3 regions of the Agrobacterium sp. LEGMi-208b genome follow, and region 3 is predicted to be linked to each of the others. Evidence: predicted binding sites of a transcription regulator. Region 3 holds the regulator's gene; each other region holds the start of a gene.
The links. The regulator PhoB, encoded in region 3, activates phosphate uptake and scavenging genes when phosphate is short. The targets are predictions, from matches to a motif close to TGTCATNNANCTGTCAT.

Region 1 (9,912 bases), 1.4 Mb from region 3:
TGGCGACGCTTATTGTCTCGGCCGGCTTCGCCGAGGCCAAGACGGTGTGTTACGTCACGGCCGCCGATTCCCATGCCTATGTCACGCCGGCCAACAAGGCCATCGATGCACGGGCCAAGGAACTCGGTGTTGAGGTTCTCAGCCTCAGCCAGAATTTCGACGTCCAGACCGGTGTGCAGCAGATCAATACCTGCATTGCCCGCAAGGCGGCCGGCATCATTTTATGGCCGCTCGATCCGCAGGCCTATATTCCCGGCCTCGCAAAGGCCAAGGCGGCCGGCATTCCCGTCAATCTCATCAACTCGCCGATGAACGACGCGGCCAAGCCCTTCATCACCTCCTTCACCGGCCCGGATGTCTATTCGGAAGGTGAAATGGCGGCCGAGGCGCTCCAGAAGGCGCTGAACGGCAAGGGTTCCATCGTCATCATCGCCGGTCAGGCCGGCAATGGCACCACCATCGGCCGCGTCGACGGCTTCAAGGCCAAGCTGAAGGCGCTCGGCAGCAAGATCGAGGTTCTCGATACCGTCAATGCGGATTTCGACCAGCAAAAGGCGCTCGTCGCCAGTCGTGACCTGATCACCCGTTTCGGCGACAAGATCGCCGGCGTCTACGCCAATGACGACACCATGGCGCGCGGCTTCATCGACGCCTGGAAAGAAGCCAGACCCGGCAAGGCCACACCGCCGATCGTCGGCATCAATGGGCAGAAAGACGCCTTCGAGTCTATCAGGAACGGCGAAATGTACGCCACCATCGTGCAGTCGCCGATCGAGGATGGCCTGCTGGCGATCAACGCCATGGCAGATATCCTGAACGGCAAGAAAATCGACGCCCGGCTGCCTATCCCGCTGACGGTTGTAACGAAGGCGAATGTGGAGAAGGAAAAGCCCGCCTTCTGAACGATGCAGCATCGGCCCGGTAAAGGCGGATGTCTTCATAGCCAGATATAGAAAATGCCGCGCAATTATTTTCGATTGCGCGGCATTTTATCTTCATCGGCGGAAATCTGTGTGCCGAAGCGCGTTGAGGCCAAGCGCCGCCGCCCAAAACTCCCGCCAGCCATCCTTTGCCGGTCTTCAGGCCGAGAGGCTCAGCCCCAGAAAGCGTCGGGTTTGATATTCCGGCCAAGCCGGCCAGAGATCATTTGCGCGCAGCGGTGCGGCGGCAGCGCCAGTTCCAGTCTCTTGGCTCACCCGTGTCCATATGGACGGATTCGGTGTGGCAATAGGTGCCGACGCCACCGCGTTCCGGCAGGGAACGCAGATAGGTCGCAAGCTCCCATTTGGAGACACCCTTGATCTGGATGTCGGCGGCATCGCAGGTATAGTGCTTGGAGCCCTGCCTTATGCCCTTCGGCGGGCGATAGCCCGAGGTGACGATTGCCGGGCTGTTGTAGTGGCGCTCCACATCCTTGATCATCCGCACCAGTTCCGGCTTGAAACAGCCGACTTCGACACGGTCCGTCTGCAGGAAAAGCCCGTTCGGGGCAACGCGGGTAAGGCCGGAGAGCGAAGCGAGCTTCATCAGGCCGGTCGGCTGGTCATCCTCTTCATCGAGATGGGCATCGTCGAATTCGTCGGACATCATCGAGCGGCCGGAAAGCGCGATACCCATCGTCCCGTCCGCGGCTCCGGGCAATGCGGCGACCTGCATATTGCCCGCCGTACCACTTTCAATCATCTTCGGCAGGCGTTTCTTGGCCGCTCCGGCGAAAAATGCCGCAAGCGTCACGCCCTTACCCTCGCCTTCCTTGCCCCCATCCACGGCTGGCTGCGGAGCAACGGCCGCAAACTGTTCCGAGGCCGACTGTGGTACGGGCACCGGAACCGGCTGACGATTTTCGCTATGCTGTTCCGCCGGCGCCTGCCCGGCCGCCGGGACCGGAACCGGCGCTGTCACCGGTTGAGGTTGCGCCGCCTGCACCGGCGCCGAATAGACGCTGCTGACGGCGGGAGTGATCCTCTGGGTAGTGCCCGCAGCAGCGGCTGTGCCCGGCGTCGCTGCAGCACCGGCGGGCGCTGCGGCAGATGCGGTGGAATAAATGCTTGTTGTCCCCGCGGAGATCGCCGTTGGCTGCGTCGTCAATCCGCCAATGTCAGGGGCGGCGCCATAGGCCTGCGCCGGACCGCCCGATGCCTGCGGCTGGGCGGGCGCGGCCGCGCCGGCTGCCGATGCCACGGCGGGATCCACATAGTGCCCCGGTTGCGCGCCGGCCGCGGCGGTGGCAGCGGCAGACGTGGCGGCTTGCGGCTTATGTTGTGCGGCGATTTCCGGTTTTTTGGTCGCGGCGGCCATCTCGTCGTCGGTCACCGCCGAAACGCATCCGGAAAGCCCGAGCAGCGAAACCGCGATGACGAGACGCTGACAGACCAGGCGTCCTTTCGCGCTCTCGACAGTTTTCATGGGTGGCCTCCGTATCTTGCATTTCCAACAGCAGCACGGGAACGGGCGCGTGTGCTTCCCCAAAACGGGACTGGCCGTTTCGATTCGCGGACTATGCCTCATCCCCTCGGGACAAGGCAAGAGCACCCGAAAATGCCGCTACTCACCGGAAAATCCTCACCAGGAACCGGTATTCTGCATAGATATCCACGGTTCGGCTGGTGCGAGGCTTTCGCCCTTCTGCAGAATTTCGAAGGAAATACCATCCGGCGAGCGCACGAAGGCCATGTGCCCGTCGCGCGGCGGCCGGTTGATGACGATGCCGTTCTGCTGCAGGCGGGCGCAGAAGTCGTAGATATTGTCGACTTCATAGGCCAGATGGCCGAAGTTGCGGCCGCCGGTATAATCCTCGGTATCCCAGTTATAGGTGAGTTCGAGGCACGGCGCCTTGTTTTCCTTCGCCGCAGCAATGTCGTCGCGCGCCGCAAGAAACACCAGCGTGAATCGGCCTTTTTCATTCTCGATTCGGCGTATTTCCGTAAGACCCAAGAGGTCGCCATAGAATTTCAGTGATTCGCCAAGGTCTTTGACGCGAACCATCGTGTGCAGATACCGCATTTTATTCCTCTCCATTACACGGGTCCGGAGCCGTTAAACACATGATGGCAAGCCCCGGACAAGGACGGCGACATAAAAGCAGGTGCGTAAATCAAAAACTAGGGCTTGCGTGAAACCGTTACCAAGATGTTAATCTGGCGCACAGGAATCAGTTGACCGGTGTATGGCGCGTAATCGAGGGGTTGGCAGGATATGGCTGATAGGATGTCATCGAAAACGATAGTCGATGTCGAGGACCTTTCGGGCGATGCCGTGGACCTGACCGAAATCACCGGCGTCGTGAAGTGGTTCGATGTCGCCAAGGGTTTCGGCTTTATCGTGCCCGACAACGGCACGCAGGATGTGCTGCTGCACGTCTCCTGCCTGCGCCGCGACGGTTACCAGACCATTCTCGAAGGCACGCGCATCGTCGCCCTCATCCAGCGGCGCGACCGCGGCTTCCAGGCTTTCCGCATCCTGTCCATGGATCAGTCGACCGCCGTTCATCCCTCGCAGCTGCCGCCGGTGCGCACCCATGTGCAGGTGACGCCTTCGAGCGGGCTTGAGCGCGCCATCGTCAAGTGGTTCAACCGTACCAAGGGTTTCGGCTTCCTGACGCGCGGCGAAGGAACGGAAGATATCTTCGTGCATATGGAAACGCTGCGCCGTTTCGGCCTGACGGAGCTTCGCCCCGGCCAGGTGGTGCTGGTGCGTTACGGCGATGGCGACAAGGGCCTGATGGCGGCGGAAATCCACCCCGACAACCCGGTTTCCATCGGGATGTCGCATTGATGTCCGCCCTGCCCCATATGGTGAAAAGCGCCATCATGGCGCTTCTTTTTTTCACGCTCGCCGGAGCCGTCCAGGCCCAGCAACAGCAGACATTCACCTCAGAACCGCTGCAGATTGAAACCGCCGGGGGAAAGAGCCACGATTTCACTGCCGAACTGGCGCTGAACAACGCCCAGCGTGAACAGGGCCTGATGTTCCGCAAGAGCATGCCGCTTGAAAACGGTATGTTGTTCGACTTCGGTGAGCCGCGTGACGTCGCCATGTGGATGCGGAACACGCTCATCCCGCTCGACATGCTGTTCATCGCCCGTGACGGCCGCATTACCCATATTCACGAAAACGCGGTTCCGCATTCGGAAGCGATCATCAGCTCCCGCGGGCCGGTAAAATTTGTGCTTGAGCTGAATGGCGGCACTGCGAAACGCTATGGCATCAAGCCGGGCGATATGGTCCGCAGCGCACAAATCGGCAACCGGAAATGACATTGCCGCGTTATTGCGTCTGAAGGAGCCGGACGAGGTTTCGCCCGGCTGGCGCAATGTTCAGTAAACCGGCTCGATATGGCTCAGAATCCGGCAATTGGAAATGGAAGCGGCAAGATTGATGGCGATGTCGATCGCCTCAACCGAATCAGCCGTGCCTTCCAGATAGATCACGTCATTTTCGACAGTCGCCGAAATACGCGACTTCTCGAGACCCGATTCGAAGGCCAGTGCCGAAGTGATCGCCTGGCATACGCCGGCCATGCGGTCTCCGAAGAAGCTTTCCTGAATGCCTGACAAATTGAACATATACGTTCTCCTTCTTATGGACATAACAACGCCCTGAGGGCGGTTTTGTTCATCTCCGGTTCATCTATTTGTTCATCTTCCATTCATCTTGGAAAATTGGAACCCCCCGACCGATCACATTTTAGGTGATCGGGAACCATTTCGTGAGGCGGGCATTTCGCGCATGGGAGTAAAAACCGCCATGAAGGCGTGTGAAACAGGGAGGAGAATGACATGCTGATTAACAGAACGGAGCCGTGTCACCATGCCTCGTGGATGAAGCCGGTGGCGATCCACCTGCCGCTTTGTGTTGCCGTGGAAATTTACAGCCCGCTGGTGGCGCTCGACATGCTGATGTACCGCTGGCCCGAGGAGCACGGGCCGGAATATGAGGAGGCGCGCAGGAACTGCCTCGATGCCATCGCCGGCAGGTGCGACATCGAGAAAGCACGGGAATCGTTTCTCATTGCAAGCAGTCATGCCCATATCCTGAACGTCCACTAAAATTCACTGACCGTCATGATGATTGGGCCCTTCTCCACGGAGGGCTTTTCTTTGCGCGGCGCTGCCGCGACGCCCTGATGCACGGCGCGGCCCTCCTCGCCTGTTGATCATGACATGTAACTGTCACGCAAACGTTATAATCGGCAGGGACGAATTCCATGGAATCGATTGGCGGGAGAACCGCCGAAAGCTTGGGAGTGGAACTGGCCAGCATGGAAACTGTCTTTGCCCTTTGCGCAATTCTGCTCCTCGGCTTCAATCTTCTCGGGGTCATTCTGGCCGGCTGGCGACTGACGAGGCGGGATGCGGAAAACGATCTTGTCCGGCAAAAACCGCCCGTCTCGCTGGTGGTGCCGCTGCGCGGGGTGGAAAACTTCACGCCCCTGACGCTGTCACGCGCTTTTGAGCTCAACTGGCCGAATTACGAGTTGCTGTTTTGCGTCGCCGATGAATTCGATCCCGTGATCGAGGAAGTGCGCAAAGCCCAGTTGGCCTTCCCCACGGTTTCCATGCAATTGCTCATCGGTGACGACCGCATCAGCGCCAATCCGAAACTGAACAATTGCGTCAAGGGCTGGCGCGCCGCCCAACATGAGTGGGTAATTCTGGCCGATTCGAACGTGCTGATGCCGAAATCCTATATTGCCACCATGATGTCGGCCTGGCGGCCCGATAGCGGGCTGGTCTGCTCGCCGCCGCTCGGCTCCCGGCCGGCGGGTTTCTGGGCGCATGTCGAATGCGCCTTCCTCAACGGCTCTCAGGGCCGCTGGCAATATGCGGCTGAGGCGATCGGCATGGGTTTCGCGCAGGGCAAATCGATGTTGTGGAACAAGCCGTTCCTGGAGGACAATGGCGGCATTCGCGCGCTCGCCGCCGAAATCGCCGAGGACGCCGCCTCGACGAAGCTGGTTCGGAGCGCCGGCCGCAAGGTGCATCTGGTCTCCGCCCCGTTCGAGCAACCGCTTGGCCAACGCCATGCCGGCGAAATCTGGTCGCGCCAGACCCGCTGGGCACGGTTGAGACGCGTGACCTTCCCGCAATATTTCGCACCGGAAATCCTGACCGGCGCGCTTCCGCCACTTCTTTTCGCGCTCGCCGCCGCTGCCATGATGGATGTGAACCTCGTGGCAACGGCCTTTGCCGTACTCGCCCTCATGTATGTGCCGGAACTGGCGCTTGCCGCGCTCAATCGCTGGCCGGTATCGCTCCATACGCTGCCGGCCATGATCGCCCGGGACATGATCATGCCCGTCGTCTGGGCGCGCAGCTGGATCGGCAGCGCGGTGGCATGGCGCGGCAATGTCATGACCATCGGCACGGCGGAAAGCACGCTGGCTGGACCGTCAACGGAATAAATCACAGCTATTTGTAAGAGGTTACGCCGGAAAGCTGATGTTTTGCTTTAAAATGGTCGGAGTGGAGAGATTCGAACTCCCGACCCTCTGGTCCCAAACCAGATGCGCTACCAGACTGCGCTACACTCCGCCGAGGCGATGGCTGGGGAATACACGGTTCACCCGAAGTCCGCAACAGGGAAATTCATCTTTGTTCAGCGACGGCCCTGATCGGCGAAACGTGACCGCGAAGCGGCGGGGCGCGATAGGACAGCAAGGGGATAATCGTCTTGACTCTCACCCGAAGTCAGTCCATTTCAAATTCAACGTTCCTGACACGATTTGGTTATTCTATTCAGGTACGTGATGAATAATTCGGGGCGTTTCGCCCCGCTGTCCAACCGGAGCAGTTTCGACATGTCTGCGAAGATTTACCGCCCTGCAAAAACCGCCATGCAATCCGGCAAGGCGAAGACCAATGTCTGGGTTCTGGAATTCGACGCCGAGGTTCCGCGCAAGATCGATCCGATCATGGGTTACACCTCCAGCTCCGACATGAAGCAGCAGCTGAAGCTGAATTTCGAGACGCAGGAACAGGCCGAAGCCTATGCCCAGCGCAAGGGCATCGAATACCGCGTCATCCAGCCGAAGGAAGCGACCCGCAAGGTGGTTTCCTATACCGACAATTTCCGTTTCAACCGCACCCAGCCCTGGACGCACTGAAACACGACGATCAAAGTTTTTGCCGGAGTATCGATTGCCCGGCATGACGGCCCCTTAGCTCAACTGGATAGAGCAACTGCCTTCTAAGCAGTAGGTCGCAGGTTCGAGTCCTGCAGGGGTCGCCATTTTTCTGCAACGCCAGATATGTCCGGATTATCTGAAGGACTCCGAAACTCAGCGCTTGGCACCTCTGGACTCATTCGGTTTACAATCAGCCCCTCATGAGGGGTCAGGCACCTGTCGCAAGGGTGCGGATCAGCTACGCTTCGCGAACAGATTTGGTGCGGCTGCCACAGCCAGTCCCAATGCGGCGGATATGAAGCCGATAAAATCGGAGATCGTTTTCAGCTCACCTTCGAAGCCCATCCCCTGCAGTAATAGGCTTGTTCCGTAAAATAGGGGCAAGACGAACCCGAAGACAGTTATCAGGAATAGCGCAACTCTCTGGACAGCCAGCGTCGTCGGACGCGTTGGTTTCCACCGAAGCAGCAGGATGATGACGGCCAGTGCAGAAATGCTCAAGAAACCGTCGACCACCAACTGAGCGTTCACGTTTATCAGGCTGTCATTCGTCCAAAAGTTTATTCCGGAGACGGATACGAGAAGAAAAAACACGATCGAAACCACGATCGCCTCTGTCTTGCTGGACATGCCTGGGTCAAACACGAGAGCTCCGCAGACGATGCCTACGGTCATGGACAAGGGCAAGAGGAGCATTCGACCCCATTCTCCCGTGTTCGTGTTTTTGGTCACCCCGGATACGGTTGGGGTAATTACGTCTAAGAACCACCAGCCGACCCCAACGCCTAACAGACTAAGCACCATAAACGCACCGAGACTCACCAAAACTCCCACTGCGATAGCCCAAACCGCCCGCCCCATTTTGTCCCCCCGACCGTGGCGCTACTGCTATGCCGAACAATATCGTGGAATCGATCAATATTAAATGACCGTGCTGAGGCGGCTTTATTCAATGACTGAAGATAACTGGCGGCATCAATTGTCGCAAAGCGCCCAGATGCGGGAGGTGACTGCGCTTCCGGTCGTGCAGATTTGCAGCTCATGCGCGCTCGAAAGACGCGCCTACCCCTGCCCCATCAGCGTGAAATACCCCCACGCCACCACGAAAAACGCGATGACAGCCGCAACCGTCAGCGCCTTTTTCGCTTTCGGCCCGAGCGGTTCGCGTGGCTTCTTCGGCGGCACCGGCTTGCGGAACTTCACCACATTGTCGTTCATTTCATCATCGTCCTGGCTGTCGCTGCTGAACCCTCTGCCGTCTCCGTGGCATCGGCCTTTTCAATCCTTATCTCTATCAGACCAGAACTATCATAAATATTACCAAGTTTTCACTTCACCCTTGGGGCAAGCTATGTCACTTCCCACAATCAGAGGAATACACAGCGACAGACGGATGGACAAACCGCAGAGCGGAAACAACCCTCTGTGGTATTTTGAATTTTGCGGGTGACGAGAATGAATGACGCCAATACGAGTGGCCGCGACACGAAAAACAGCCAGCCCGATCTGCGCGAGATTCTGGGAACGAACAGAAACGGCAGAAAGAAAAAGTCGCGCCGCTATCTCTATATCGCGGCAGCCATTGTGCTGCTCGGCGGTGGCGTTGGTTATTATTATCAGTCGCGCGCGGCAGGCGTTGCCTATAACTACACCACGGAAGCGGCCCGTCAGGGTGATCTCTCGGTCATCGTCACCTCCACCGGCTCGGTTCAGCCGACGGATCAGGTCGACATATCGAGCGAATTGTCCGGCACGGTGCGCAAGGTCAATGTCACCTATAACAGCCCGGTCAAGGCCGGAGACGTTCTGGCGGAGCTGGATACCAACAAGCTCGAAGCCGACGTGCAGAGCGCCCGCGCCAAGCTTGCCTCCGCCAAGGCCAATGTGCTGAAGGCGCGCGCCGATCTCGGCTCGGCAAAGACATCCATGGAACGCCTGCGGTCGCTGGTGCAGAACCGGGTTTCCAGCCAGCAGGATCTGGATGCCGCACAATTCACCCACGATGCCGCCGCTGCCACGCTGGAGGTGAACGAAGCGACCGTGCTTTCGGCGGAAGCCGATCTGCGGCTCGCCGAAGTCAATCTCGGCAAGGCCAAGATCGTCTCGCCCATCGATGGCGTCATCCTCACCCGCAGCGTCGATCCCGGCGCCACCGTCGCCTCCTCGCTCAATGCCCCGGTTCTCTTCACCATCGCCGGCGATCTGCGCCACATGGAATTGCAGGTCTCGGTGGATGAGGCCGATGTCGGCAAGGTCGAAACCGGTCAAAAGGCCACGTTTAATGTCGATGCCTATCCCGACCGCAGTTTCCCGGCGGAAATCGAAACGGTTCGTTTCGCCTCCGAAACCGTGTCCAATGTGGTGACCTACAAGGGCATATTGACTGTCGACAATGCGGAACTGCTGCTGCGCCCCGGCATGACGGCGACTGCGAATATCGTTGTCGAAGAAATCAAGGATACGCTGCTGGTGCCGAATTCGGCGCTTCGTTATACGCCGCCGCGCGAATCCGCTTCCCGTGGCGGTGGGTTGATGAGCCTGTTCCGTCCGCCGCGCATGGGCCGTTCGCAGAACCGCGATGCGGGTCAGGCGGCGGCGGGCAAGAGGACGGTCTGGGTGCTGCGCAACAACAATCCGGTCTCCGTCGCCATCGAAACCGGCTCCACCGACGGCCAGCATACCGTGGTAAAATCGGGCGAATTAAAAGCCGATGACCAGGTAATAACCGACGCAACGGCCCGCAACGCCGGCTGACGGAGGAAAACTTGATGCAACAGCCGCCGCTC
Region 2 (9,912 bases), 760 kb from region 3:
AACAGCGCAACAGCCTTACCAATCCTTCATGCAACCTTACCGATTGCTCACTTTTTGCGGCGCTTTTTCCACACTAATGTCGCATATGACCTGAACAGAAGCTTCGCCCGAAGGGAGCGGCCTGCCTTTCTTTCCCGAGACCAAAGCCTCCCCTTCCCGAGATCAAGAACTGATATGAGAAAATTGCTGCCCATTCTGGATTACGTGGTGCTCTTCGTTGCCGTGGCCGGCAGCGGCGTGGCCTACGCTTTTCTGGAATATGGTGGCGGCGCACTCATCGGGGCGACCTATGCGCTGTTTGCCTGCGCGCCGATCCTCGCCTTCGAGCGCGGTTATATCATGCCGGGCCTGTCGCGGCAGGTGAGCGCTTTGCCGACGCCGGCCTATATCGCCGTCGGCCTCATCATCTACGCCATCCTCGTCTTTTGCGGCTTCGGGCTCGGCGGCACGATCCTGTGGCTGAGCGGGATCTTTCCCGGCACCTGGAAACGGGCGGTGCATGCGGAAGTGCAGACGCTGATCTTCACCCTTATCGTCTGCGGCATCATCGTCTTCATCATGCGGGTGCGTGAGCTTCTCGGCCGCGATATCTTCATCGATCTCATTCTTGGCCGTTATCGCCGCCCCGTCAGCGAAGACCGCGTCTTCATCTTCATCGATCTCGTCGGTTCCACCTCTTTCGCCGAAACCCATGGCGACCTGAAGGCCCAGGAATTTCTCGGCGAAATCTTTGCAAGCTATGCGGCGCCGGTCAGAAAACACGGCGGCGTCATCGACGACTATATTGGCGATGCCGCCATCATCACTTGGCCCTATCACATGGCGATCCGGCGGGCGGCCTGTGTGCGCTGCGTTTTCGATATTCAGGCGACCATTGAAAACACCCGCGACATGTGGCTCTCCCGCTTCGGCGAGGTGCCGCGCCTGCGCTTCGCCATCCATGGCGGGCCGGTCATCACGGCGGAAATCGGCGTTGACCATCACAAGATCACCTATTTCGGCGACACGGTGAACACGACCTCGCGGCTCGAATCGCTGAGCAAGATGCTCGGCCATCCCGTGCTGATTTCCGCCGATCTCGCCCATCAGCTGGTGCTTCCCAAGGGCGTGCGCAGCGAATATCTCGGCGAACATGCGGTGAAGGGCCGTGGCCAGACGCTCGGCGTCTGCACGCTCAGCCAATATCAGGCGCCCGCCGCATAAGCGCCATCGGCGGCAAAAAAGCCATGCGGCCCGTCTGCCGATGATGGCCGTCATCAAAATTCATCAAAGCTTCAAACGACAATCACCTGCCTGTCATGCGACGACCCTATCGCGTCAATCCTGTCTTCAACAGGTATCGAGGGGTCTCCATCATGAAGCACATTCTTTTCGCGCCTTTCGCGGTTCTCGCACTTGCCACCACCTCTTATGCGGCTGAGAAGGAGTTTCCGGCAAAGCTGGTCTCCCACGCCATTCTGCCGGCCAACACCATGATCGCGGCGCCGGCCGATGCGCCTGAACATCTCAAGACCTCCGCCAAGTTCACGACCGCCGACCGCAAGCGCGCCGAAGGTCTCGGCACCGTGCCGGGCAAGGATGGCGTGCGCCTGACCGGCCTTTCCATGCCGTTCAACGGCCAGCCGATGCAGGGCTTCTCCGGCATCAAGACCATGCCCGACGGCAGCTTCTGGAGCCTTTCCGATAACGGTTTCGGTTCCAGGCTCAATTCCAGCGACGCCATGCTGATGTTTCACCATCTGAAGCTCGATTGGGATGCCGGCAAGGTCAACGCGCTTGAAACCGTGTTCCTCTCCGACCCCGACATGAAGGCGCCCTTCCCCATCGTTCTCGAAGGCACTGAAAAGCGTTACCTGACGGGTGCGGATTTCGACGTCGAATCCATTCAGCCGGTCGCTGACGGTTTCTGGGTGGGTGAGGAATTCGGCCCCTACATCCTGAAATTCACCCGCGACGGCAAGCTGACCGACGTGATTTCCACCAAGGCTGGCGACATCGAGGTCAAGTCTCCCGACCATCCGGCTCTCGCCCTGCCCGGCAACCCGACGCAGAAAATGCCTACCTTCAATCTCAAGCGTTCCGGCGGTTATGAAGGCATGGCCCTCTCCAAGGATGGCTCGAAGCTTTACGGTCTGCTGGAAGGCCCGCTCTACATGGCCGACGGCCAGGTGGAAAAAACCGAAGACGGCGCCACCGCGCTGCGCATCATCGAACTCGACACCGCCAAGAAGGCATGGACCGGCCGCAGCTGGCTTTATCCGCTGGCGGAAGGCGGCGAGGCGATCGGCGACTTCAACATGCTGGACGAGGCCACCGCCCTCGTCATCGAGCGCGACAATGGCGCCGGCACGGCCGACAAGGCCTGCGCCGACCCCAAGGCTCCGGCTGCGGACTGCTTCGCCCGCCCTGCCAAGCTGAAGCGCATCTACAAGATCGAACTCAACGACGCCAATGTCGGCAAGGCCGCGCGCAAGATCGGCTATATCGACCTGATGAAGGTTTCCGATCCTGACAACAAGAAGCGTCAGGGTGGCGGCAACGGTTATTACGACATGCCTTTCGTTACCATCGAGAATGTCGACCGCGTCGATGCCACGCATATCATCGTCGGCAATGACAACAACCTGCCCTTCTCGGCCGGCCGTGCGCTGGACAAGGCTGACGACAACGAATTCGTGCTGCTGGAAGTCAAGGACCTGCTCGACGCGAAATAAGACCAGGGCTGCTGTCACTCGCTTTGACAGCCGCCAAAGATCCGGACGGAGCGCCCCGGCAGACACTGACGTCTGCAGGGCGCTCCGTTCCGATTCTCCGGAGTTAGAGCAATTCCGGTGAACACCGGTTCACTCCATTGCTTTAACTCTTTGTTTTTACGCATTTCCAGACGCAAAACCGAGCACAATTTTGCTGGAAATGCTTTGACCGAAACATGCTTGCGGAAAAGAAGACGTTTCATGCAGGACCATGCAGAGAGACTTTATTACGCCCTGAAGAAAAGCTGGTCGGGCGAGACGAGCGGCCTCTGGTCGCGCGAAAACCCCGCCAAGGGCCAAGGCAGCGTCACCGCGCTGGTGGTGCAGGATATTTTTGGCGGTGAGCTTGCCAAAACCGCTGTCAGCGGTGCCGACCATTTTTACAATATCGTCGAAGGCACCCGCTGGGATTTCACCTTTAGCCAATTCGATATTCCGGTCGGCTATCAGGACAGGCTTGCCAGCCGCACGGAAGCCATGGCGACGATAACGCCGTTGCAATATGCCTATCTCAGCGCGTGTATCCGCAAGGCGCTGGGGCACGGCTGAACCCTTTGCGCGAGGACTGCCAGTCTGTTGCCGTTTCGCCCGGCGAAACCCGGCATGCGTTCAGCTATTGTGTTTCGTTTCGCCACCACGATTTCAGTCTTTCCCGCAAAGCCGACACAATCCACACGATACTATCGGTCAGCGAAATGGGCGCACCGACAGGAGAGATTTCGATGAATGAGAGTTGCCCGGTCCTGACACCGGCGGAGCGGCAAATTCAGGATCTATTGCACCGCAAAGAAGCCGCGATGATGGCCACCATTCACGCGGCGCTCGAGCGCACCAGCAAGGAGGTCGCCGAGGCATTCCAGGCCGCCGATTCAGACATGCAGCCACCGCCTCATGACTATTTTGCCGCTGTCGCACACCAGCAACTCTTCCTGATGTTATGCGGGGCGAACCCGGAGACCTTCGAGGGGGGAGACCCCGAAATCGCCGGCCACATCATTCGGAACGCTCAGAACATATCCGACCACTACTTTAAGAAAAAACCTGCCGCTGCGGATGTCCCGGGCGAGTGACACATCCTGCAGGAAGACAAGATTCGGTTCACGCGGCATCGCGCGAGGCCTGCATTTGGAAGGAATGCCCGGCCTGACCGGACTTCTTTGGCCATTCCACGTCACAGCGCCTTCATCATCGCCGGTTAAGCAGACGCAAATCCGGAGGCTGGAATGGATTCGACCGCACCGATCAAGCGCCCGAAAATCGCAGAGACCGTCATCCATGCGACGGCGAGCATAAGAGATTCAAATATCGGCGAATGCTGCGAAATTCTGGCTGACACCTCCCTGCACAATGCCGAACTCGGGAATTATTCCTATCTTGGCCCCCGTTGCATGGTGGGAGATGCGACAATCGGAAAGTTCTGCGCCATCGCCGCGGAGGTCAGGATAGGCGCCCCCAACCATCCGATGGACCGGCCATCGATGCATCGTTTCAGCTATTGCCCGGAATATTACGCCGCCGATGCGGTGCGCGACGACGCCTTTTTTAACCAGCGGAGACAGGATCGCGCCATCATCGGTCACGATGTCTGGATCGGTCACGGGGTTATCGTTTTGCCGGGCGTCAAGGTTGGAGATGGCGCCGTACTTGCCGCCGGGGCCGTTGTTACCAGAGATGTGCCACCCTACACCATCGTCGGCGGCGTCCCCGCAAAAATCATTCGCGAGCGATTTTCGCGATCCATCGCGGAAAAACTTGCTTCAATCGCATGGTGGGACTGGCCCTTCGAAACGATCATAGCCAGGCTTTCCGACTTTCAGTCGAGCGACATCGAAGCCTTTTGCGAGCGCTGGTCGTAACCAGCGCCGCAAAACAGGGCATCGCCGCTCGTTACTCGAATACGAAGGCCAGCCGCTTGCCCGTCAGTCTCGCCAGCTGCTGCAGGCGGCCATCCAGCCGCTCGCCGGCGAAATCGCAATAATCGTGCGGCACGACGAATTCCAGGTCCAGATCGGGATTGCCGGATTTGCGGAATTTCAGGTGATCGACGACACCCGGCATCGAGGCCGAGAAAAGGTAGACGACGCGCAGCAGGCCACCGAGCAGTTTCCCAAGCTCCTGCAAACGGTCGCCCGCCATGACGGCGAGCGGCTGGGTGGTGCCGTTGTCGTTCAAACCTTCGAAGCGATAATAATTGGCAAGCGCAATATAGGCGCGGCCGGGATGGGTGATTGCGACGAAGGAGGAATGCGCGATGATGTTGAGTGCCTGCAATCCGCGATAATCCGGATGGGCGCGCCAGCTGATATCGGCAAGAAGGCAGGCCGCCTGCCGGTAACGGCTTTCCTCATCCGTCTCGTCGACACCGAAGACCGGGAAGGTGCGGCCGCTCCAATCCGCCAGTTCGCGCGCATGTTCCGGCGAGCGGGCGCGCAGGATGGCAAGCTCATCTGCCGCGACCAGCAGCGGATCGGATTCGCGCTCGGCTTCCGTCAGCAGCGAATAGAGATACCCTTCACGCACGCCCTGCGCGGAGAAGGCGATCTTTGCCGGCTTCATCACCCGCAAGACTTCACGCATGGCAATCGCGCCGAAGGGCAGCAGCGAACGACGGTTCTTGGAAACCGCCTGCCAGGCCGGATCCTTGCTGTCCCGGGAGACGATGACCTCCTCCAGGAAATTCAGCATTTCTTCCAGCGGCAATTCATATCCTTGCATCATGTGCAGCGGATAGCCGGTAATTTCCATATGCAGCTTGGCGATGTTTCGCCATGTGCCGCCCACGGCATAAAAGGTGCGCCCCTCGCCCGCCGCCAGAAGCTTTGCAAAGGATTTAACATGTTTTCTGGCGATGGTGGCCGCTTTCTCCAGCGAGCCATCGGATTGCTCGGAAAGCCTCAAGCCACCGAGCGGCAGGGTGATGCCCTCGCCGCAGCTCTTGCCCTTGATGTCGATGAGTTCGAGCGAACCGCCGCCGAGGTCACCCGCGATGCCGTCCGGATCATGGAAACCGCTGATCACGCCATAGGCGGAATAAAGCGCTTCCTTTTCGCCTGACAGAACCTCGATCTCGCAGCCGAGAATGGCTTCAGCCTCACGGATGAAATCCGGGCCGTTCTCCGCCTCACGCGCAGCAGCCGTCGCCAGCACATAGAGCTTCTGCGCCTGCGCCTGCTCGGACAGCACATGAAAACGCCTGAGCGCCATCAGCGCCCGGCTGACGCCTTCCTCATGCATACGCCCCGTCAGCGCCAGCCCTTTGCCAAGGCCGCACAGGACCTTTTCATTGAACAGCACCGCGGGGGCGCGGGAAAGACCTTCATATACGACGAGACGAACGGAGTTCGAACCAATATCTATGACGGAAACGGGGGCAAGGCCGGTCAGCCGCCCCTGTGCTTCTGATCGAGTCATTCAGCCTGTTTCTTGCGGGACGAAATCAACCCGGCAATCAATTTGGGCGCACTGGACTTCAGGGCTTCACCACGTCCGGAAAGGCTGGGATTGGTCATGAAATAGTGCTGCGCGTTGAACGGTTCTTCGCCTTTACGCACCTCGATGCGCCTCGACGTTCCGTCCGCAAGTATCTCGTAGCTCTGCTGGTTGTCAATGAGATTGCCCAGCATAATCTGTGAAAGAACCTGCTCGTGCACGGTGGGATTGGTGAGCGGCACCAGCGTTTCCACACGCCGGTCGAGGTTGCGCGGCATCATGTCGGCCGAGCCGATATAGACCAGCGCCTTGTCCGAAGGCAGGCCGAAACCGTTGCCGAAGCAGAAGATGCGGCTGTGCTCGAGGAAGCGGCCGACGATGGATTTGACGCGGATATTGTCCGACAGGCCGGGAACCTGCGGGCGCAGGCAGCAGATGCCGCGCACGACGAGATCGACCTCCACGCCCGCCGCGCTGGCGCGGTAGAGCGCATCGATGATTTCAGGATCAACCAGCGAATTCATCTTCATCCAGATCGCCGCCGGCGCGCCGCGCTTGGCATGCTCGATCTCTTCATTGATGTGCTTCACGATGCGGGCGCGCAGCGTATAGGGCGAAATGGCGAGCTTCATGCCCTCTTCCGGTTCGCCGTAACCCGTGATGAAATTGAAGATATTCGCCATGTCATGGGCGATCTTCGGGTTGCAGGTGAAGAAGGACAGGTCGGTATAAATCTTGGCCGTGATCGGGTGATAGTTGCCGGTGCCGAGGTGGCAATAGGTTCTGAGCTTGCCATCCTCGCGGCGCACCACCATCGACATCTTGGCATGGGTCTTGAGTTCGATGAAGCCGAAGACGACCTGCACGCCGGCGCGCTCCAGGTCACGCGCCCAGCGGATATTCGCCTCTTCGTCGAAACGCGCCTTCAGCTCGACCAGCGCGGTGACGGATTTGCCGGCTTCGGCCGCATCGATCAGCGCGCGAACGATCGGGCTGTCATTGGAGGTGCGGTAGAGCGTCTGCTTGATGGCGAGCACATCCGGGTCGCGCGCCGCCTGCAGCAGGAACTGCACCACAACGTCGAAGCTTTCATAGGGATGGTGAACCACCATGTCCTTTTCGCGGATGGCGGCGAGGCAATCGCCGGCATGTTCGCGCACACGCTCCGGGAAACGGGCGTTATAGGGTTCGAACTTCAGGTCGTCGCGCGGCGCACGCACGATTTCCGAAATGGTGTTGAGCGCGAGCAGACCGGGCAGAACGGCGACGCGGTTATCCGGCACGCCAAGCTCATGCACCACGAACTGGCGCAGGGACTGCGGCATTTCGCTGTCGGTCTCGATACGGATCACGGAACCGCGGCGGCGGCGCTTCAGCGCGCTTTCGAAGAAACGGACCAGATCTTCCGCCTCTTCCTCCACCTCGATATCGCTGTCGCGGATGATGCGGAACGTGCCGAAGCCCCGGACGCTATAGCCGGGATAAAGCCGGTGAATGAACAGGCCGACCACATCTTCGAGCGTGATGTAGCGGATGGCGTTCTTGTCATCCGGCAGGCGCACGAAGCGGTCGAGCGCCGGCGGCAGGCGCAGGAGCGCCGTCATCGGCTCGCGGCCGTTGACGCTGTCGAGCTGCAGGCCCATCGAGAAACCAAGGTTCGGAATGAAGGGGAACGGGTGCGCAGGGTCGATGGACAGCGGGGTCAGCACCGGGAAAATACGTTCCTCGAATTCGGTGCCGAGCCACAGCCGGTCCGCATCCGACAATGCGGCGGGGCGCACGATGAAGATTTCTTCCTTGGCAAGATATTGCTGCAGAACGGCAAGCGAGGCCTGCTGCTCCATCTGCAGATTGTCGATTTCCTTCAGAATATCTTCGAGCTGCTCGGCCGGCGTCTTGCCGTCGGGTGTCTTGACGGTGATCTTCTGGCGCACCTGCCCTTCGAGGCCGGCGACGCGGACCATGAAAAATTCATCGAGATTGGCGGCGGAAATGGACAGGAAACGCAGCCGCTCCAGCAGCGGATGATCCGTGTTCAGCGTTTCTTCGAGAACGCGACGGTTGAACTGGAGCCAGGAGAATTCGCGGTTGATGAAACGCGCCGGGCTGTCCCACAGGCTTTCGCCCTCGGTTGCCGGCTGAACCTTGTTGAAGTCTTCCTGCACGATAGCGTCCATTCCCTGTTCCATCCCCTGACCTGTTTCCGTCCCGTGATCCTGCTGCATCGCGCGATCGTCCTTCTTGCCCGTATAACAGTTTGACGACGGAACTGTGACAGTTAATCGACGTCCAGTCCGCTGCCCGCCGGTGCTTTGTCCATCGCGTTGAGGACTTCCGCCACCAGCGGACGTGTAATTCTCGTTCCACGCGCGAGCGCCAGCCGATCGATCCGGTCCACGATCGTCTGCGCCGTATCGAGCGAACGCTCCATTCTATTGACGATGTAACCTACGAGTTTGTCATCCATGTAAAGCTGCCGGTCGGCGAAGAGTTTTACCAGCACCTGCGCCAGCAGCCCCTCATCCGGTTCACCGGTTTCCACCACCGTCACGGCCTTCAGGCGCGAACGCAGGTCCGGCAGCGTCACCGGCCATGCGGCCGGCCATTGCCGGCTCGTCATCAAAAGCGTGGTGCCGTGCTGGCGCACGCTGTTGATGACATGGAACAGTTCGGTCTCGTTAAAACCGCGGCGGTCCGCATCCTCGAAAAGAACGGCACCGCTCTCGGCCAAGCGCGCGGCATCCGTGCCCGCCTGCGGGTGGATATCCCGGGCGCCGGCGATGCTTTTCCAGATATTGGCGAGGTGCGATTTTCCCGAACCCGGCGGCCCGGCCAGCACGACGACCGGCGAGCGCCAGTTGGGCCATTCATCGACGAGGCTGACGGCAGCCGCAAGCGAGGCGGAGACGAGAAGATCGTCCCTGCCGGAGGCGGGCTGGTGCGAGAATGCGAGCGGCAGCTGCTCGGCCTTCGACCGGGCGTTGTCGGTTTTGATTTGGTCAGTCATCGTCAGCTCTGAGAGTCAACCTTGCCGGAGGACGTTTCCCCTTCTTCCAGGGCAGGATTGGTGTCCCAGGGAAGGTTGGCGGCGTGCCCGTGGTAGAGATCGCTTTCAAGATACCGCGACAAGGCGAAGCGGACAAGCACACCGACTGCGGCCGCCGCCGGCACCGCGACAAGAAGCCCGACGAAACCGAAAAGCGCGCCGAAGGCGAAGAGCGCGAACATCAGCCAGACCGGATGCAGGCCGACGCTTTTGCCGACAAGTTTCGGCTGCAGGATGTTGCCTTCGATGAACTGGCCGGAAAAGAACACGACGAGCGTCAGGAAGACATAGATGTAATCAGGCCAGAACTGCACGATGGCGACGCCGACGGCGAGGATGAGGCCGACCATGGAGCCGATATAGGGAATGAAGCTGATGAGGCCCGAGAAAAGGCCGATCAGCAGGCCGAAATTCAAGCCCACCAGCGACAGGCCAACGGCGTAATAAACGCCGAGAATGATGCAGAGCGACCCCTGCCCGCGCACGAAGCCGGCAATGGTCTTGTCCATGTCGCGGGCGATCTGGCGGACGGTATGGACATAGTCGCGCGGTATCCAGCTATCGACCTTGTCGATCATCCGGTCCCAGTCGAGCAGCAGATAAAAGGCGACGACGGGCGTGACGACCAGAAGTGACATGACATCGACCAGCGATTTGCCGGAATTCCAGATCTGCGTCAGCAGC
Region 3 (9,912 bases):
GGCCTTCAGCGCATCGACATCACCGAAGGGCACCTGGTCGAAACCCTCGACCTTGGGACCGAAACCTTCGAGATATTTCTGCTGACCACCGGCGGCGATCGTCGCCAGCGTACGGCCATGAAAGGCGCCTTCGAAGGTGATAATCCGGAATTTTTCCGGATGTCCCTTGGAATAATGATAACGGCGCGCGGTCTTGATCGCGCATTCCAGCGCTTCCGCGCCGGAATTGGTGAAGAAGACCTTGTCCGCGAATGTCGCTTCCGCCAGGCGCTTTGCAAGCTTTTCCTGGCCCGGTACTTCATAAAGGTTCGAAACGTGCCAGACCTTCTCGGCCTGGGTCTTGATCGCTTCCACGAGGTGCGGATGGGCGTGGCCCAGCGAGTTGACCGCGACACCGGCTGCAAAATCCAGATATCGTTCGCCGCTTTCCGTGAACAGCCAGACGCCCTCGCCTCGCTCGAAGCGCAGGGGGGCTCTTGCAAATGTATCGAACAATGGCGCGGCGGCTTCGGCCATGGCTGTATCACTCCTTGCGCGGATGCGCTGTCAGACGTTGTCAATAGGCCTTCGGGGTTATCCCTTGCCTGAAAATCAAAAATGCCGCCTCGCGGCGGCAGGGGCACTATTGTCACTTCGCCTGCCGATGTCAACAAAAGTCCGCGTTTCCCGGGCTTCTCAAGCACTAGTAGGAGGTGGCCGGTGAGGCCCAAGGTGTTGCCTTTCAGACTCAACTCGCCAGCAAGTTGGGGAAAACCGGAAAATCGATTCCAGATGATTCCCCCGACTCTTGCCACAGAGTCAGGCTGGCACTAGGTTAATCGCTAATTACTAGACTGCATTGCGGCGGAACTAGTCACCAAAAATCCGGCGGAAACCACGCTCGCGGCACGCCCGCGAGACGGAGAGGGATTCTGCCGACATTATACGCGACGAGCGGAGAAGCGGCATGAACTGGACAGACGAGCGGGTCGAAAAACTCAAGAAATTGTGGTCCGAGGGGCTTAGCGCCAGCCAGATAGCGGCACAGCTGGGCGGTGTCAGCCGCAATGCCGTAATCGGCAAGGTCCATCGCCTTAACCTGCCTGGCCGCGTGAAGGCCGGCGGCCCGGTGACTTCGGCGCGTTCCGCGCCCAAGCGCGCTGCCGCCCCTGCCCCACGCGCGACGAATTTCGCAACCCGCGTCAGCGCTGCCCCCGCACGGGCCTTGAACCGCTCCAACGCGGCAACCGCGCTGCACGAGGAGATCGATATCGAGACCGCCGAAGTTCTCGAATACGTTCCTTCCAAGAACGTGGTTACGCCAATTTCCCGTCGCCTGACGCTGACGGAACTGACGGAGCGCACCTGCAAGTGGCCGGTCGGCGACCCCTTGAAAGACGATTTCCATTTCTGCGGTTGTGAAGCACTGGAATCTTCGCCCTATTGCAAGTTCCATGCAAAGCTTGCCTACCAGCCGGTAAGCGAGCGTCGCAAGGCTTGAGTGTTGCGGCACGCATTTGACACTCAAAAACTACGGGCCTTCGGGCCCGTTTTTTTGTGGGAAAATTCAAGGCGGTTCCTCCTTGCAGCACGCGTTGTTTAAGAGGCGCTCCAATCCTTGTTCTTGCGCAATCTGCGGACGCAAACCGCGAAGCGTCCCTTACTGCAAATGCTCTGAATTCGTCGGCGGCGTGCCGCGCCCTTCCTGACTGGCTTCTCTGCGCAGTCCAAATCTCAGCGAACCGTCTATCGCCCCCAAGAATGACAGGGGTGCCGCATTTGCGGAAGGTTCAAAATCGAAAGGCCCGACACCCATTCCGGTCCCGGGCCTTCTGATTTTTGGGGAATTATCCCGAGTGAAACCATCGGTTTCGGTTTTGCTCAGGCTTCCATCGAATATCCAGCACCGCGCACGGTGCGGATGACATCCTGCATATGCGAAAAATTGAGCGCCTTGCGCAGACGTCCGACATGCACGTCGACGGTACGCTCATCCACATAGATATCGTGGCCCCAGACGCCATCCAGCAATTGCGAGCGGGAGAATACCCGGCCCGGAGAGGTCATCAGGAATTCCAGCAGCCGGAACTCCGTCGGGCCGAGGCGCACTTCGCGGCTTTTCCGGTGAACGCGATGGGTCTCGCGATCCAGTTCGATATCACCGCATTTCAGCACCGAAGACAGAACCTCAGGACGAGCCCGGCGCAGCATGGCCTTGACGCGGGCCATGAGTTCCGGCGTCGAGAACGGCTTGACGACATAATCGTCGGCGCCGGTGGCGAGGCCACGAACCCGTTCGCTTTCCTCGCCGCGCGCCGTCAGCATGATGATGGGCAGGCGTTCGGTTTCCGGCCGCATTCTAAGCCGCCGGCACAGTTCGATGCCGGAAACGCCGGGCAACATCCAGTCCAGGATGAGAAGATCCGGAATACGCTCCTGCAGCCTGATTTCCGCCTCGTCGCCACGGGGTATCGTGTCGACGTCATATCCCTCAGCCTCGAGATTGTAACGAAGCAGGACGCTTAGCGCTTCCTCGTCTTCCACAACTGCAATCTTGGGCACCATATGCTAACTCCGCAAGCCGCTGCTTGTCTGTTACTCGGTCACCGAACCGAGCGTGTTGGAACTGTCGTCCTTCGGACGCTCGCCCTCCGGCTGGCTGCCGGTGGTCATGTAATAGATCGTTTCGGCGATATTGGTGGCGTGGTCGCCGATACGCTCGATGTTCTTGGCGCAGAAAAGAAGATGCGTGCAGGTGGTGATGTTGCGCGGATCTTCCATCATGTAGGTCAGAAGCTCGCGGAAGAGCGACGTATACATGGCGTCGATTTCCTCGTCGCGCTCGCGGATGGCATTGGCCTTCTCGGCGGAGCGTGTGGAATAGACGTCAAGGACTTCCTTGAGCTGCACCAGTGCCAGCTCCGACAGATGCTCGATGCCGCGGGCGAGCTTGCGCGGCACGCCGGTTCCGGCAACCGCGATGACGCGCTTGGCGGTGTTCTTACCGAGATCACCGACGCGCTCGAGGTCGCCGGCGATACGCAGGGTGCCGATGATCTCGCGAAGATCGGCCGCCATCGGCTGACGTCTGGCGATGGTGACGATGGCCTTGTCGCCGATCTCCCGCTCGGAATGGTCGAGGATCGTATCGTCGGAAATGACCTTCTGCGCAAGTGCGGCATCGGAATTGACGAGCGCACGCACGGCGTCGGCGCACATCTGTTCCGCAAGACCGCCCATTTCCGCGATGCGGCGCGTCAGAAACTTCAATTCATCGTCATAGACGGAAACGATATGCGAATGGGTCGTTGTCTGTGTCATGGTCTAGTCCTCCGGCTTGGCCTGCATGCGCGTGCCCAGAGCGGGCACGGCAGAGGCACCAGTCTTGTTCGGTTTCGATAAAGCGCCGGCCGGGATCAGCCGAAGCGGCCCATGATGTAATCCTGCGTGCGCTGATCGTCGGGATTGGTGAACATCTTGTCGGTTTCGTTTTCCTCGACAAGATGGCCAAGATGGAACATGGCCGTGCGCTGGGAAACACGGGCCGCCTGCTGCATGGAGTGTGTGACGATGACGATCGTGTAATTGGTGCGCAGCTCGTGGATCAGCTCCTCGACCTTTGCGGTCGCAATCGGGTCGAGCGCCGAGCAGGGCTCGTCCATCAGGATCACTTCCGGGCTGACGGCAACCGCGCGGGCAATGCACAGACGCTGCTGCTGACCACCGGAAAGGCCGGTGCCGGATTCGTGCAGGCGATCCTTCACCTCGTTCCAGAGACCCGCCTTCTGCAGGCTCTGCTCGACGATCTGGTCCATATCCGCCTTGTTGCGGGCGAGACCGTGGATGCGCGGGCCGTAGGAAATATTCTCGTAGATCGACTTCGGAAAGGGGTTCGGCTTCTGGAACACCATGCCGACACGGGCGCGCAGTTCCACGACGTCGATCTGCTGATCGTAAATATCGTCGGTGTCGAGCGTGATCTTGCCGGTGACCCGGCAGCCGTCGATCGTATCATTCATACGGTTCAGGGTACGCAGGAAGGTGGATTTACCGCAGCCGGACGGGCCGATCAACGCGGTCACCGTATTTTCCCGAACGTTGAGGTTCACGTCGTAAAGCGCGCGCTTCTCGCCGTAATAAACCGAAACGTCCTTGCCGATCATCTTGTATGAGACTTCATTCATTTTCTTGTCCAGCGCCTTTTCAACTGCTGCTTCCGACAACATGTTCATTGCTCAAGCTCCCTCTACCAGCGCCGTTCGAAGCGGCGACGCAACAGGATTGCGCCAACATTCATGACGATGAGGAACAAAAGCAGGATGATGATAGCGCCGGATGTCCTTTCGACAAAGGCGCGCTCGGCTTCGTTCGCCCACATGTAAATCTGCACCGGCAGGGCCGTGGACGGATCCATCGGCGTTGTCGGGTAATTCGCGACGAATGCCACCATGCCGATCAGCAGCAGCGGCGCCGTTTCGCCCAGCGCGTGGGCGAGACCGATGATGGTGCCGGTCAGGATGCCGGGCATGGCAAGCGGCAGCACATGATGGAAAATCGTCTGCATCTTGGACGCGCCGAGACCGAGGGCTGCGGCGCGGATCGACGGCGGCACGGCTTTGAGGGCTGCGCGGGTCGCGATGATGATCGTCGGCAGGGTCATCAGCGTCAGGACGAGACCACCGACCAGCGAAGCCGACCGCGGAAAGCCCATGAAGTTGATGAAGACCGAGAGACCGAGCAGACCGTAAACGATCGAAGGAACGGCCGCGAGATTGTTGATATTCACCTCGATAAGATCCGTCAGACGGTTCTTCGGAGCGAATTCCTCAAGATAGATCGAAGCGGCAACACCGATCGGCAGCGACAGCACCAGCACGATCAGCATCATGTAGAAGGAGCCGATCAGCGCCACGCCGACACCCGCCGCTTCCGGACGGCTTGAGGCGCCGTTGACGAAGATGCCGGTGTTGAAATGTTTGCCGAGCTGGCCACTTTCCGCGAGCTGGTTCATCCAGCCGAGCTGCTGGTTCGAGATACGGCGATTGGCCTCATCCGCCGTCAGATCGACCTGGCCCTTGAAGGCACTGTCGACGTCGCCCGACGCCAGAAGCGTGACGGTGCGCGTGGTGCCGATGACGGCGGGATCGGCGACGACGATGTCGCGAAGCTGCGTGCGCACGCTGTCGGAGATCAGGAGGTTGACGGCACGCAGGCCGGCACGGTCCGTTGGCGCAACGCCGAGAACCTTGGCGACGGCATCACGGGCAACGACCGGATAATTGGCCGTCATCAGCTTCGCCGGGTTCGTGGCGCGCTCATTCTTGGGATCGATGATCTGTTCGGAAAATTCGACCGGAACGGTGATCATCGTCTGCTGGAAGGCGGTGTAACCCTTGGAAACCACCGAGAAAAGCAGCAGGAACAGAAAGATGAGGCCGAAGGAAATCGCTGCCATGCCGTAAGCACGGAAGCGGCGTTCGGCGGCATAGCGGCGCTTGATGCCGATATCACGGCGTGTGGCCCTGTTGACGGCAGCACCGGCTGCGGGAGAAACGATGTCGGTCATTCATATTGCTCCCGGTATTTGCGCACGATGTAAAGCGCGTAGATATTCAGGCAAAGCGTGATGGCGAAAAGCGTGATGCCGAGCGCAAAGGCAACCAGCGTCTGCGGCGAGGTGAATTCAAGGTCGCCGGTGAGCTGGCTGACGATCTTGACCGTTACCGTGGTCATGGGCTCGAAGGGATTGAGCTGCAGGCGGGCAGCAACACCTGCTGCGAGAACCACGATCATGGTTTCGCCGATGGCGCGCGACGCCGTCATCAGCACGGCGCCGACGATGCCGGGAAGAGCGGCCGGAATAATGACCCTCTTGATCGTCTCGGAGCGCGTGGCGCCAAGGCCAAGCGAACCGTCACGCAGCGAGCGCGGCACGGCGGTGATGATGTCATCCGACAGCGACGACACATAGGGGATCAGCATGATGCCCATGACGAAGCCGGCGGTGATGACGCTCTGCGCCTGGATGAAGTTGGCGTAGTTGCCCGTCGCCAGACCGTTGATCTGCGTGGAAATGTCTCTGAGGAAAGGACCGACCGTCGTGAGCGCGAAGAAGCCGTAGACGATGGTGGGAATGCCGGCGAGCACTTCAAGCAGCGGCTTTGCCATGGAGCGGAAGCGGGGCGAGGCATATTCCGCCATATAGATCGCCGAAAAGAGACCGACCGGAACCGCAACCAGCATGGCGACGAAGCCGATATAAAGCGTGCCGGCGAGCAGCGGGATAAGGCCGAACTGGCCGGAGGAGTCGGTAGCACCCGCCGCGGCAAAACGCGGATCCCAGACCGTTCCGAAGAAGAACTGGTGGGCCGGAACCATGGTGAAGAACTGGATCGCCTCGGTCAGCATCGACAGAACAATGCCGATGGTTGTGAGGATGGCGATGGACGAGGCGACGAGCAGGGCCGCGAGAATGACCTTCTCAACCTGGTTGCGCGCCCGGAAGCGCGGCGCGATCGCACGCAGCGCATAGGCGGCACCGCCGAGCGCGGCCAGCAGGACGATGGCGATCATCGCGATGCGGCTGGTGGAGCTCATGGTGTTGAGCGTGTGGGCGGCATCGACCATGAAACGCTCGGGATCACCGGCGATCGCCACACCCTTCGATGCCAGAAGCGGCCGGACCGCAGCCGTGTCCGCCTCGACCTGCGCGGTTTCCTCCGGCGTCAGCCGCTGGAGGCCACGGGCGATGGAGGTCACCATGCCGTAGGTCAGGCTCTGCTGCGCTTCGGATTGCGCCCGCACGTCCTCGGGGAAATTACCGCGCACCGCGGAGGTGACGAGCAATGGGCTGACAATGAGCCAGGCACAGAGAATGAACGCCGCGGGCAAAACAGCCCAGACGACCGCGTAGGAACCGTGATAACCGGCACGGGAATGCATGCTGGCGGGGCGACCACCAGACAGGGCGACGGCACGGCGGCTGCCGAGCAGATAGCTGCCGATGCCGATGAGCGCCAGTATCAGCAAAAGGATCGATGTGTTCATTAGAGTTCCCTCGGCGTGCCTCAAGAGCACGGTGCGATATCGGGCAAATCAAAAAGTCATCAAAACGAGACCGCTGGACCATCCAGAGATGCTTGCCGCCTGACTGTAATAAAGTCTGGCAAGCGTCAAGGTTGATACGTCCTATCCATCTGTAATCCATCAATAATCATGTGGATGGCGATGGATGGGAACTGTCAACCGGAGACAATCACCGAGACGAATGGCGCCGAGGCGGAATGGCACCGAAGCGGAACGAGGGGTGCGGCAGGCCGCACCCCCCCTTTCTTATTACATCGAAGCGCCGGCAGCGAACTTGGCGCGGATTTCTTCGCGCTCTTTGTCCGGAGCGGCAACGAGGCCGTAGTTTGCGAGCGGGGAGTCGGGGCCGATCATTTCGTCAGAAACGAAGAACTCGACATATTCCTTGAGGCCCGGGATAACGCCCAGGTGAGCCTTCTTCACGTAGAAGAACAGCGGGCGGGAAACCGGGTACTTGCCGCTGGCAACGGTTTCGGTGGACGGAACAACGCCGGAAACAGTCGCAACCTTCAGACGGTCAGCGTTGTTTTCATAGAAAGCGAGGCCGAAAACGCCGAGACCGGTCTTGTTGGCATCGATACGGGCCAGCGTTTCGGTGTAGTCGCCGTCGATGTCGACCGCAGCACCGTCCTTACGGACAGCGATGCACTTTGCAGCAGCCTGCTTGGCATCGGTGACGATCTTCTTGATAGCGTCGGTGGCGCCGGCTTCCTTGCAGCCGTCAGCCATGATCTTCTCTTCGAAGACTTCGCGCGTGCCGTGCTTGGAGCCCGGGATGTAAGCGGCGATCGCTACATCAGGCAGTTCCTTGTTGACTTCCGACCACTTCTTGTTGGGGTTGGCAACGAGCTTGCCGTCCTTGACGATTTCAGCGGCGAGAGCGAGGTAAAGATCCTTCGGCTCGAGCTTGATGTCCTTGTTGGACGAGTCCATTGCGAAGACGATACCGTCGTAACCGATCTTCACTTCCTGGACGTCGGCAACGCCAGCAGCCTTACAGGCGGCCAGTTCGTCGCTCTTGATTGCGCGCGAAGCATTGGCGATGTCGATGGTGCCTTCGCCGACGCCGGAGCAGAATGCCTTCAGACCGCCGCCCGTGCCGCCGGACTCAACAACCGGAGCCTTGAAGTTCGGGAAGGTTTCGGCAAAGGTTTCGGCAACGATCTTGGCGTAGGGCAGAACCGTGGAGGAACCGGCAACCTGGATCTGGTCGCGAGCAGCGGCGGCGCCAGCGAAGGCGACAGAAGCCACCAGAGCTGCTGCGGAAAATTTAACGATGTTCATTTGTCTCTCCCGTCGTGGGCTTTGTTGTGGACGCAGCCGATAGCGACACTCGCTCTTAGCTTGCGCTCGGCGACCTTTTCTTAACCACCGTAGCCCCATCCTTTTATGTCACTTTGACGAAAGATTTGTGACAATCTAAATTATTGATTTTACTTGAAAATATTTACGACGTTAAAAGCAGATGCATATTTTATGTCAGAATCTCACGGTGAAGTCCGTACCGCTGCCCAATTCCGATTTAATGATGAGGCGAGCGCGGTGGCGGGTGAGGATGTGCTTGACGATGGCAAGCCCGAGGCCCGTGCCCTTTTTCGAGCGGCTGTCGGCGACGCTGACACGATAAAAACGCTCCGTCAGGCGCGGCACATGTTCGGCGGGAATGCCCGGCCCCTTGTCGATGACACTCACCTCCACCGGCTTGCCGGGTTCGGCCCGCAGCCAGACATCCACGACCTTCCCCTCCTGACCGTATTTGCAAGCATTTTCAACGAGGTTCTGGAACACCTGCACCAGTTCGTCGCGGTCTCCCTGCACCTCTGCCGGCCGGTCCGGCAGGTGCAGCGTGATGGTCACATCGAGTTCGTCGGCAAGCGGCAGCAGCGTATCGCGCACGTGGCCGATGACGGGAACGAGATCGACCTTCTGGTCGGGCGCGATGTTGGCCCGCAATTCCAGCCGCGAAAGGGACATGAGATCGTCCACCAGCCTGCTCATGCGGGTTGCCTGATCCAGCATGATGGCGAGGAAACGTTCCTGCGCCGTCGGGTCGTTGCGTGCCGGCCCCTGCATGGTTTCGATGAAACCGCGCAGCGAGGCGAGCGGCGTGCGCAGTTCATGGCTGGCATTGGCGACGAAGTCGCTGCGCATCCGGTCGATGCGGCGAAGCTCCGAGACATCGCGGAACGAGAGGATGTAGAATGGCGGGCCTGCACCCTCTCCCACATCCGCACGGGCGATGCGCACGATGAAGACCCGTTCGGAAGGAAAGCGCTCCGAATGTTCGACCTGGTTGGGCTGGCCGGTGGTGATGGTTTCGCGAATGACGTCCAGGAGGCCGGGAGAACGCAGCCGGGCGGAAATATGCGCGCCGGGCGGAAGCAGGCCGAAGGCACGTTCGGCCGCGCCGTTCTGAAACAGCACGCTGGCATTCTTGTCGAGAATGAAAACGGGGGTATCCAGAACCGCGAGACCCGCCCTTACGCCGGAAATGACGTTTTCACCAGGCACTTCCGGCTCATCCGTTTCCGCAGCCGGGTTCCCCCCATCTTTTGCGGAAGCCACCGCAGGCCCATCCCGAACGGCGAGAATGGCAATGACGGCGCAAAGCCACAGGGCGACGGGCATATAAGGCGTGTTGAGTTCGACAACGGCCACGATGGCGAGCATGCTGACGATGAGAATGGGCAACCAGTTCCGGCCGAGCTTCCTTCCCAAACGCCTTAGTCCACCATCGCCTTCCATGACTGCCATTTCAGCCTGCTCTTTCCATTCTCATCTGACAGCGCATCGAAATCTCATAGGCCAGCTTCATGACAGAGATTCATCATCGCGCATTTTCCACAA

Region 1: a site for PhoB is predicted at 5,159-5,175, ahead of AC5YUO_RS13655 (ceramide glucosyltransferase). Genes of this name have one in related genera too.
Region 2: a site for PhoB is predicted at 3,923-3,939, ahead of AC5YUO_RS02055 (DapH/DapD/GlmU-related protein). Genes of this name have one in related genera too.

Annotation. Positions count from the first base shown of each region.
Region 1 is NZ_CM183445.1:2,785,304-2,795,215, reverse strand. Features, by position in the region: gene AC5YUO_RS13690 (sugar ABC transporter substrate-binding protein) at 1-902, shown strand, start outside; gene AC5YUO_RS13685 (YcbK family protein) at 1,144-2,406, opposite strand; gene AC5YUO_RS13680 (VOC family protein) at 2,563-3,003, opposite strand; gene AC5YUO_RS13675 (cold-shock protein) at 3,196-3,774, shown strand; gene AC5YUO_RS13670 (DUF192 domain-containing protein) at 3,774-4,256, shown strand; gene AC5YUO_RS13665 (BON domain-containing protein) at 4,317-4,565, opposite strand; gene AC5YUO_RS13660 (DUF982 domain-containing protein) at 4,779-5,048, shown strand; gene AC5YUO_RS13655 (ceramide glucosyltransferase) at 5,261-6,403, shown strand; tRNA gene AC5YUO_RS13650 (tRNA-Pro) at 6,457-6,533, opposite strand; gene AC5YUO_RS13645 (ETC complex I subunit) at 6,800-7,105, shown strand; tRNA gene AC5YUO_RS13640 (tRNA-Arg) at 7,154-7,230, shown strand; gene AC5YUO_RS13635 (hypothetical protein) at 7,361-7,756, opposite strand; gene AC5YUO_RS13630 (hypothetical protein) at 8,189-8,344, opposite strand; gene AC5YUO_RS13625 (efflux RND transporter periplasmic adaptor subunit) at 8,582-9,880, shown strand; gene AC5YUO_RS13620 (ABC transporter ATP-binding protein) at 9,895-9,912, shown strand, end outside.
Region 2 is NZ_CM183445.1:408,548-418,459, forward strand. Features, by position in the region: gene AC5YUO_RS02035 (adenylate/guanylate cyclase domain-containing protein) at 175-1,203, shown strand; gene AC5YUO_RS02040 (esterase-like activity of phytase family protein) at 1,356-2,714, shown strand; gene AC5YUO_RS02045 (YunG family protein) at 2,955-3,302, shown strand; gene AC5YUO_RS02050 (hypothetical protein) at 3,476-3,823, shown strand; gene AC5YUO_RS02055 (DapH/DapD/GlmU-related protein) at 3,977-4,609, shown strand; gene ppx (exopolyphosphatase) at 4,641-6,164, opposite strand; gene AC5YUO_RS02065 (RNA degradosome polyphosphate kinase) at 6,161-8,407, opposite strand; gene hdaA (DnaA regulatory inactivator HdaA) at 8,461-9,189, opposite strand; gene AC5YUO_RS02075 (AI-2E family transporter) at 9,192-9,912, opposite strand, start outside.
Region 3 is NZ_CM183445.1:1,172,616-1,182,527, forward strand. Features, by position in the region: gene AC5YUO_RS05845 (aspartate aminotransferase family protein) at 1-516, opposite strand, end outside; gene AC5YUO_RS05850 (GcrA family cell cycle regulator) at 947-1,480, shown strand; gene phoB (phosphate regulon transcriptional regulator PhoB) at 1,861-2,544, opposite strand; gene phoU (phosphate signaling complex protein PhoU) at 2,575-3,300, opposite strand; gene pstB (phosphate ABC transporter ATP-binding protein PstB) at 3,396-4,211, opposite strand; gene pstA (phosphate ABC transporter permease PstA) at 4,226-5,545, opposite strand; gene pstC (phosphate ABC transporter permease subunit PstC) at 5,542-7,026, opposite strand; gene AC5YUO_RS05880 (substrate-binding domain-containing protein) at 7,315-8,349, opposite strand; gene phoR (phosphate regulon sensor histidine kinase PhoR) at 8,545-9,819, opposite strand.